Regions from separate parts of the Paenibacillus sp. VCA1 genome, predicted to be linked through region 1. Evidence: riboswitches for the same ligand, from Rfam matches in the RefSeq annotation. Region 1 holds a riboswitch; the other holds the start of a gene.
What was found. Region 1 has a riboswitch for FMN ahead of ribD (bifunctional diaminohydroxyphosphoribosylaminopyrimidine deaminase/5-amino-6-(5-phosphoribosylamino)uracil reductase RibD). Riboswitches for the same ligand answer to the same signal wherever they lie in the genome.

Region 1 (4,975 bases):
AATCCCCTCCAAGTTAACAGTAAGAGTCAGTCTCTTATCTGTCTACCTAAAGGGGATAATATCATTTTACCGGCGTCAGCTTATTTCCGTTTGAAGATAGTATGAGTTTCAAAGCAATGTATGGCTTCCTTATATCTCAAGAGAAATTTCAGCTACACGGGGTCTGTCTTCTGCGATAGTACGTCGATAGATGTATTTTATTATGATGCGGGAAAGCCGGACGGAATGAAAAACGGCGTTCGGAATCCTTTCCAAACGCCGCAAGGAATTTATTTTTTTAGAACGTCTAACGCAGCTCTCAGCTTTCGGGCAAATTGAATGGGATTTTCAACCGATTCAATATGGAGGTACATCAATCTGGGTTTTTCAAACAACCAGTGGTTGTGGACCGCCGTTATTTTGAGGTTGCGTCTGCGAACCGCGTTAATAAAGCGCTGCACTTCGGACTGAAGCAGCGTAATTTCGCCGGTGTTCAAAGTCGTGCCGTTTTTAAGCGATTGAATCGTAATTTCATGTTCGGTTTCATAATTTCTTCCAAGAATTTTTGCATTCAGTTTTCTTTCAACCATAATCGTGCAGCTTTTGCCGTCGGACGTACCCTTGCCGCCCAAAATGGCAGCAAGACGGTTGCAAAGCGCTTGGGAAATTTTCATGCATTCCACTCCTTTCGTGATGTTACAAAATATGAAAGGTTGAAAGGCAAGGAACATTTGAATGACTATTTTTTTAAAAATATGCTATTGGGAAATCGATAGAGGTTGCAAGGAACGACAGCGCTTACGTTGGCAATGTCGGTGCCAGTGCTCCAATCCGGAGCATCATTAGCCTTCGTGGGCGACGGCCTGAAACATAGGCTTGCCTCTTGCATTTATAAACGATCGGTAGTAACATACAGCTTAGTTCATGATGCTTGATCTGGTTTCACACCATGAACTACTAAAAATTTGGGTTTTCCTTCGGGGCAGGGTGAAATTCCCTACCGGCGGTGATGATGCATTTCGTGCATGGCGATCTGCCATGAAACGAATGAATCTTAGTCCGTGACCCGGCCGCGTGGCTTGACAGCCCGCGTACGGTGGACCCGGTGCAAATCCGGGACCGACAGTATAGTCTGGATGGGAGAAGGAGCGAAAGCGCAGGGTACATATACTCGTGCGATACACCCAATAAAGCTGCGGCAAGACGTGTCTTTTTTCACGTGCGCTCGGGATGACCGTTTCTTGAACGATCAGAAAAGGGTTCATGATGAACCTCTGGTCTGGCAGGAACGTTGCTATGATGCCTTCGTCCGGTCGGAAAGCGTGTGAACCATGCACTTTATTTGCCGTTCCCAAATGACGGGTACCGCCTTTACAACTGCTATGGCGGAAGCTTTATTTGAGTGTCTTCAGCTTATTCTCATGACGCCCCCGGATGAAATCCGGAGGGCTTTTTTGTTGTTTGCTTCAAAAAATGGGAACGGAAAGGAGGAACTGTTGGCGATGGAACTGCCGGTGAATGATGAATTTTACATGTCCCTGGCGCTGGATATGGCCGAACGTGCGCAGGGGCAAACGGGAATCAATCCGGTCGTGGGCTGTGTGATCGTGAAAGACGGCGCGCTTGTCGGTCTCGGAACGCATCTGAAAAGAGGAACCGCCCATGCGGAAGTGCATGCCGTCCGTATGGCCGGCGAACAGGCGGAAGGAGGCACGGTGTACGTCACGCTGGAGCCGTGCAGCCACCACGGCAAAACCCCGCCTTGCAGCGACCTGCTCATCGAAGCGAAGGTAAAACGGGTCGTGGTCGCCTGCTTAGACCCGAATCCCGTCGTCGCAGGCTCAGGGATCAAACGTCTCCGTCAGCACGGAATCGAGGTCCATGTCGGCACGCTGCGGGAACGGGCGGTACGATTGAACGACAAGTTCGCGAAGTACATTACGACCCAGATGCCTTACGTAACGATCAAGGCGGCAAGCACGCTGGACGGGAAAATTGCGACCGAAACGGGTGACAGCAAATGGATTTCGAACGAAGAAGCCCGGCTGCAGGCGCATGCGCTCCGCCACCGTCACCAGGCGATCATGGTCGGCATCGGAACGGCGCTGGCGGATGATCCAAGCCTGACAACGCGGCACGAAGGCGTGGACGGCTTGCAGCCTGTGCGCATCGTCGTCGATTCAAGGCTTCGTTTGACGCCGGAAGCCAACCTGTTGAAGGTTGGAACCTCGCCCATCGTTATTCTGACGACGGAACAGGCGCCGGTTGAACGGCGCAGGCTGCTGGAGGAACTAGGGGCCGAGATTTTGGTCTGCGGCGCAGGTCCTCGCGTAGATCTGGAGGCGGCTTTGGAAGAGCTTGGCCGCAAGGAAATCGGCTCCGTTCTGGTCGAAGGCGGCGGGGCGCTGAACGGGGAACTGCTGCGGGCGCGACTTGTGGATCGAATCGTTTTGTATTTCGCTCCGAAAATCGTCGGGGGCAAACATGCTCCGCATTCTTTCGATTTTGAAGGCATCGGGCGCATGGCGGATGCGATCACGTTGGATGACCTTGAGGTGGACCGGGTCGGGGACAACATTTTCGTCTCGGGAAAACCGATTTGGCCTGACCATGTAAACGGTGAAGAACAGGAAGAGGAGGGGTGAACATGTTTACCGGATTGGTTGAAGAAGTCGGAATTTTGGACGGCATTGCAAGGCAAGGGGAAGCCATGGTATTAACGATCAAGGCATCCGCCATTATGGACGATATCAAGATCGGCGACAGCATCGCGGTGAACGGTGTCTGCCTGACCGCCACGAAGATCGGCGACGGCGCTTTTTCCGTCGACGTCACTCCCCAGACGTACCGCCATTCCAATTTGGGGCTGATGAAGCCGGGAAACCGCATCAATCTCGAGCGGGCGATGAAAGCAAACGGGCGCTTCGGCGGCCATCTGGTTCAGGGGCATGCCGATATGACCGGTACGGTCCGCCGGTTGTCAAAAGAGCAAAACGCGGTCCTGATCGATATCGCTCCGAACAAACCGGACCTGAATAAATTTATCATCCCGCAAGGCTCCGTTACGGTGGATGGCGTCAGTCTGACGATCGCCCGTACCGACGGCGAAAGCTTCACCGTATCGGTCATTCCCCACACGCTGGCGGAAACGGGGTTGTCCGGCTTAAAAGCGGGAAGCATCGTTAACATCGAATGCGACATCATCGGCAAATACGTGCATGCCCTGTTAGGGCGGTCGGCATCCGGCGCGGGCAGGGACCGTTCGGGCATTACGCTGGATATGCTGGCGTCAAACGGATTTGCGTAAACGAAGGATCTTCGGCAAGACAGCATCTTAAAGGAGGCAAAACAACATGGAGCCAATTCGATTCGACTCGATTGAGGACGCGATTCGGGATTTGCGGGAAGGCAAGGTCGTCATCGTCGTGGATGACGAGGATCGGGAAAACGAAGGGGATTTTGTCGCCCTGGCGGAAAAAGCGACCCCCGAAGTGATCAATTTCATGATTACCGAAGGGCGCGGGCTTGTATGCGTCCCGCTGGCCAGGGAACGGGCGGAGGCGCTCGAGCTGCTGCCCATGACGGCTCAAAACACCGATCACCACGGCACGGCTTTTACGGTATCGGTCGACCATAAAGACACGACCACGGGGATTTCGGCCCAGGAACGTTCGTTGACGGCCAAGGCGCTGATCGACCCGGCCGCCGTTCCCGGGGATTTCCGTCGACCCGGCCATATGTTTCCGTTGATCGCCAAAGATGGAGGTGTCCTGCGGAGAGCGGGACATACCGAAGCGGCGGTGGATCTGGCCGTGCTCAGCGGAGCCGCTCCTGCAGGTGTCATCTGTGAAATCATAAAAGAGGACGGCACGATGGCAAGACTGCCGGACCTTGCGGTTATGGCCGAAAAACACGGGTTAAAGCTGATTTCGATCCAGGACTTGATCAAATACCGCAATCAGCAGGAGAAGCTGGTGCACCGGGCCGCGGAGGTGCGGATGCCGACCGAATTCGGCGAATTCAAGGCCGTCGCTTACACCAATGACGTGGACGACAAGGAGCATCTCGCGCTTGTCAAAGGGACGATTTCCGGCGATGAGCCGGTGCTCGTCCGGGTGCACTCCGAATGTTTAACGGGAGACGTCTTCCATTCGCTGCGCTGCGACTGCGGGCCGCAATTCGCCGCGGCGCTCCGGCAGATCGAAATGGAAGGCGCCGGCGTGCTGCTGTATATGAGACAGGAAGGCCGGGGCATCGGATTGATCAACAAGCTGAAAGCTTACGAGCTGCAGGAGCAGGGGCTGGATACGGTCGACGCCAACCTGAAGCTGGGTTTTCCGGCCGACCTGCGGGATTACGGCATCGGCGCGCAAATTTTAAAGGATTTGGGCATTTCGAAAATCCGCCTGTTGACCAACAATCCGCGAAAAATCAAAGGTCTGGAGGGCCACGGCCTGAAGGTCGTTGAACGGGTGCCGATCCAGATGGAAGCCGGAAAGGACAACAGCCGTTATTTGCAAACGAAGCGGGCGAAGCTCGGGCATATGCTGAATCTATAAAAAACGCTTGGGACTATGCAACATAAGCGAAGCAATCATAAATGAAAACGAAAGGTTGATGAATCATGACACATATTTTTGAGGGAAATCTGGTTTCCAGCGGGCTGAAATACGGGATCGTCGTAGGCAGATTCAACGAATTCATTACAAGCAAGCTGCTGAGCGGTGCTTTGGACGGGTTGAAACGTCACGGCGCCTTGGACGAAGAAGTGGACGTCGCTTGGGTGCCCGGCGCGTTTGAAATTCCGCTGATCGCAAGCAAAATGGCGGAAAGCGGCAAATACGACGCCGTCATTACGCTCGGCACCGTCATCCGCGGAGCGACTTCCCATTATGACGTCGTTTGCAACGAGGTCGCCAAAGGCGTGGCGGCAACAAGCCTGAAGACAGGCGTGCCGGTCATTTTCGGCGTTCTGACCACGGACAGCATCGAACAG
Region 2 (4,975 bases), on a different contig from region 1:
CAAATCAATGCGGCATTGGCCGCTTTGACAAGCGCCGTCAATGCTTTCAAAAACGCGGTAATTCCGGTGCCGTCCGTTCCTGCGGACAAATCGGCCTTAAACGCGGCGATCGCTTCCGCTCAGAACGTGTATGACCGTGCCGTCGCAGGCGAAAAGGTCGGACAATATCCGTCCGCGGCCAAGTCGGCGCTTCAAACCGCGATACAATCCGCCGTTTCGGTGAAAAACAGCTCCGGAGTTTCCCAGGCACAGGTTGACGCAGCGACGGCGGCGCTCGGCAATGCCGTGGCGGTCTTCAAAACCAAGCTGATCACGCTGGTGCCGGGAACAGGCAAAATTACGGTGCAGGACCTGTCGATTATGGCCAAATATTTCGGCATCAAATCGACGGACGGCAACTGGAACCGCGTGGCGTCCGCCGACCTTTTCAACGAAGGGGAAATCACGATCCGCGCGCTGGCCGGCGTCGCCCAAATGATTATCGGAGACTGGTACGGCAAATAAACGCAAACGAACGATGAATCAAAAGCAAATCGCAGGGGGCGGCCGTGAGCCGTTTCCTGCGATTTGCAGTCTGAAAGGATGAAGCCCATTGCTGAAACAATTAGCCTCCGTTCTCGGAATCGTGCTCGTCTTCGGTTGGTTTGCGGCACAAACGCCGGCGTCGGCGGACGAGGCCGCTCCTTCGGTCTCTTTAAAATCAACGTCCAATGGAAACGAAATCACCGTCGTTGTGACGGGGGAGCATCTCAAAGACCTGTACGCCTATGATTTCACGTTAAAATACGACACGCAGAAGCTCGCATATAAAAGCGCCATCTTAAGCAAAAACGGTTTCTCCGTCGATCCGATCGTCCAAAACGGAAATGTCCGGATCGCGCATACCAAGGTGGGCGGCATTGCCGGAGACAACGGCACGCTCCAGCTGGCCGCCGTCAAATTTGCAAGGCTGCAAAAGGGCAGCGCCGCCATTTCGCTGCATGACGTCAAACTGGTCGATTCCAAGCTGAACGCCGCCGGCACGGCCATCCAAGCCGCCATTTCGGTTAAAGATGAGGCCCCCTCCGGGCAGGTCGCCCTCAAAGATATCGGCGGGCATTGGGCGAAGACGGCCATTGAACAGGCTGTGCAGCAAGGCTGGGTCACGGGTTACGCGAACGGAACGTTTTTGCCGGACAAGGAAGTGACGCGGATCGAGTTTGCGGCCATGTTGATCCGCGCCCTGGGAGCGGACGGCGGCAGACAGCCCGTGACATTTACGGATGCGAAGCAGATTCCCGCTTGGGGGCTGCCTTCCGTGGAAGAGGCGGTAGGCCGGGGCATCATGAACGGTTACGGCGACGGATCGTTCGGGCCGGCCAAAAAGATTACGCGGGCGGAGATGGCCGCCATGGCCGTTCGTTCGCTGCCTTCGGCCGAACCGGCCGGAGGCGGAAAGCCGGCCGCCTTTGCCGACAGCGGACAGATCCCCGCCTGGGCCAAGCCCTACGCCGAGACCGCCGCGCAGAGAGGCATCATGAACGGAAGAAGCGGCGGACAATTCGCGCCCCGTGCGCATGCGACCCGCGCCGAAGCGGTGGTGGTGATTTTGGCATTGCTGCAGCAGAAATAAGGCGTTATTGAAAATATCGATTGAATGGAAAAAATTCTTTATCAAAAGAAGCTTCCGCTAAAGCGAAGATATGTGCTATACTTATGTAAGTAACCATTCGGGTTGCTTTTTCATACGATGACGCAGTATCATGGTATGAACGAACTCAAACCAATACTAAAAATATGAATATGGATCTTCGGGGTAAGGTGAAATTCCTGACCGGCGGTGAACGTCCTTTGTACCAAAGCGACGTCAAGCCCGCGACTCCTGCTTTTCGACCGTTTTGAAAGGCAGCGACTGACCTGGTGGGATTCCAGGGCCGACGGTAAAGTCCGGATGGGAGAAGATCAATAGAGCAGGTTTGCGCGGAATGTTTTTTCGTTACATTTCGGCAGGCTTATTTGATCAGCCCCCGTTTTGTCGATTTCGGTCGATATGCGGGGGTTTTCCAATGTTGACTCCGTATTCAGGCAAGGGGATTAGGAATATGGAAAACGTAAGCAACAAGTTCAAGCTAAATTCTGCCATGCGCAAGCAGGCGGTCCGTCCGAAAACCGGCTTTTGGCTGGTCGTGCTCGGGGCGGCGTTGTGGGGAGCGGACCCGCTCTTCCGGATCATTTTGCTTCGCGAGCAGATCACGCCGACGCAGATCGTTTTGCTCGAACATATCATCATCGCGCTGTTTGTGGCGCCGATGTTATGGAAACACCGCTCGGAATTGAAAGGGCTCAAGCTGCGGCATATCGGCGCGCTGCTGTTCCTGTCCTGGGGCGGTTCGGCCATTGCGACCATTTTGTTTACGCTGGGGCTGACCCACGGCAATTTGAACGCGGTATTGCTGCTGCAGAAGCTGCAGCCGATTTTCGCCATCCTTATGGCGCGCGTGCTGTTGAAGGAAAAGCTGCCGAAGCAGTTCGGCTGGCTGCTGATCATGGCGCTGGCAGGCACCTACCTGCTCACTTTCGGGTTTACGTTCCCATTCGGCCATGTCAACGATTTCGTCAAAGTAGGGAGCCTGCTTTCCCTCGGCGCGGCGGCGTTGTGGGGCGGATCGACCGTTATGGGACGTTTGATGGTCGGCAAAATGGAGTACGAAACCGTCACTTCGCTTCGCTTCATTTTGGCGCTGCCGCTTCTGATCGTCATCACGATCAATCAAGGGGATCCTTGGCATGTTCCTTCCGGCGCAGGTACATTCGCCGCCGTTTCGATCAATCTGCTCGGCCAGGCGCTGCTGCCCGGTTTGTTCAGCCTGATGGTCTATTATAAAGGCCTCACAACGACAAAAGCTTCGGTAGCTACCCTTGCGGAGCTGAGCTTCCCGATGGTGGGCGTGCTCATCAACTGGATTGCGTTTCATGAGATCGTAAAATTCCACCAAATTTGCGGCTTTATTCTGATTTGGGCGGTCCTGTTTATCATATCCCGCAGAAGTGCAAAAGAAGCGTAAACGTATTTTCTGGTGGCCTTCCCTATAAAATAATCCAAAGCTGTTGCCTTAAAAGGCTGCTTCCGGGGCGGTTTGTCCGCCCGCGAAAGCGGCCTTTTTTGCGCGTTGAAAGGACTTTTAGGGTCCAAAGATTTCAGTCATGATTTGAACGGTTCGACATACATTTTTATAAGTAAGCGCTTGCAGAATACGTTTTAGAAACGGTCGGTGCAATTCAAGATTCAAGATCCAAGGTGTGAATGTGATGAATGGAGGAATGTTCATGAGGCTGAAATTCGCTTCCAAACCGCTGATCGCACTTTTTATGGCGGCGGTTCTCATCGCAGGCTGCCAAACCGTGCAGCCGCCGTCGGCTTCGGAAACGCCGAAAACGCAGGAGGAAAACAAAACACCCGCGCCTTCGAACAATCAGACGGAGCCTTCCAAAGAACCCGCGACCGAAACCTCCAAGGGCGACGCCAAAGAAACGCCGCGAAACGAAACGCTGTACATCAACGGCCTGCAGTGGGGAGCGCCGACAAACTTCAACCTGCTGAGCGGCAATCCGGCTTTTCCGATCAATTACGGCAACTCCCGCGAACTCGTGTACGAAACGCTGTTCATGATCAACGAGCTCGACGGCGCGCTTGAGCCGCTGCTTGGGACGAAATACGAATGGAAAGACGACACGCTGCATATCGATCTGAACAAGGACGCCAAGTGGAGCGACGGCCAGCCGTTTACATCGGAGGATGTCGTATATACCTACGAGCTCGGCAAAAAATACGACATCAACTGGAGCAGCTACTGGACGAATATTTCGGAAGTCGCCGCGGACGGCGCAAATGCCGTCAACATCAAACTTAACAAGGATAATCCGAATAAGCTGAGGGTGCTGGACAGCATCGAGCTGATCCCGATGATGCCGAAGCATATTTGGGAAGAGATCGAAAAGAAGGCAGGCAACGACCTACCCACGATCCGCAAAGAAGTTAATGACAATCCGGTCGGCACGGGGCCGTACAAACTGTATTTCTACAACGATCAAAAAATTACGGTGGTACGGGACGACAATTATTGGGGCAAATCGCTGTTCGGCAAGCTGCCTGCTCCCAAATACATCACGCACGTAATTTACAAGGACAACGCGGCCGGCGATCTGGCGTTCAAAAGCGGGCAGGTGGACGTATCGCAGCAGTTCATTCCGCAAGTATGGAACATGTGGAAAAACGGCGCGCCGATCAAAACGTACCTGAAGGACGCTCCGTATTACGTGCCGGGTTCCATGCCGTCCATCTTCTTCAACATGTCGAAAAAAGGGCTCGACGACGCCGACGTCCGCCGCGCGATCGCGATGGCCATCGATTACAAAAAAATATCGGATCTCGCGATGAGCGGTTATTCCGCGGCAATGGAACCTTCCTTGACGCTGAATACCGACGCGGAATCCAAATACGTGGATAAAGACGCGATCAAATCGCTGCAGTGGACGACGGACGTGAAGGCGGCCAACGAGCTGCTCGACAAAATCGGGGCGAAAAAAGGCAAGGACGGCATCCGCGTCCTGAACGGCACCCGTCTCGGTCCATATGACGTGGAGTGTCCGTACGGCTGGTCCGACTGGAATGCCGCGCTGGAAATCGTCGCGCAAAGCGCCAAGGCGATCGGCATCGAAATCCGCACCAAATTCCCTGAAGCTCCGGTATGGACCAACGATTTGCAGACGGGCAAATTCGATATCATCATGAACACGCCTGCCGGCGGCGTCAATCCGAGCCAACCGTGGAACCGGGCGCATGACATCATGTATTCCAAAGGGGTAGCTCCTGCAGGCGAAATGGCGTTCTGGAACTGGGGCCGTTACAAAAACGACAAAGCCGATCAAATCATTGACCAAATCCCGACCGTCTCCGACGAAGCTCAGCTAAAATCGCTATATACCGAACTGACCA

Region 2: linked by a shared signal. The riboswitch ahead of RJP21_RS30720 (DMT family transporter) and the one ahead of ribD (bifunctional diaminohydroxyphosphoribosylaminopyrimidine deaminase/5-amino-6-(5-phosphoribosylamino)uracil reductase RibD) in region 1 are both predicted to bind FMN.

What each region holds. Positions count from the first base shown of each region.
Region 1 covers NZ_JAVLSX010000004.1:133-5,107, forward strand. The annotation lists gene RJP21_RS09140 (DUF1259 domain-containing protein) at 270-653, opposite strand; FMN riboswitch at 949-1,131, shown strand; gene ribD (bifunctional diaminohydroxyphosphoribosylaminopyrimidine deaminase/5-amino-6-(5-phosphoribosylamino)uracil reductase RibD) at 1,482-2,624, shown strand; gene RJP21_RS09150 (riboflavin synthase) at 2,627-3,286, shown strand; gene RJP21_RS09155 (bifunctional 3,4-dihydroxy-2-butanone-4-phosphate synthase/GTP cyclohydrolase II) at 3,333-4,538, shown strand; gene ribH (6,7-dimethyl-8-ribityllumazine synthase) at 4,604-4,975, shown strand, end outside.
Region 2 covers NZ_JAVLSX010000028.1:5,822-10,796, reverse strand. The annotation lists gene RJP21_RS30730 (DUF6359 domain-containing protein) at 1-504, shown strand, start outside; gene RJP21_RS30725 (S-layer homology domain-containing protein) at 593-1,612, shown strand; FMN riboswitch at 1,783-1,946, shown strand; gene RJP21_RS30720 (DMT family transporter) at 2,082-3,044, shown strand; gene RJP21_RS30715 (ABC transporter substrate-binding protein) at 3,307-4,975, shown strand, end outside.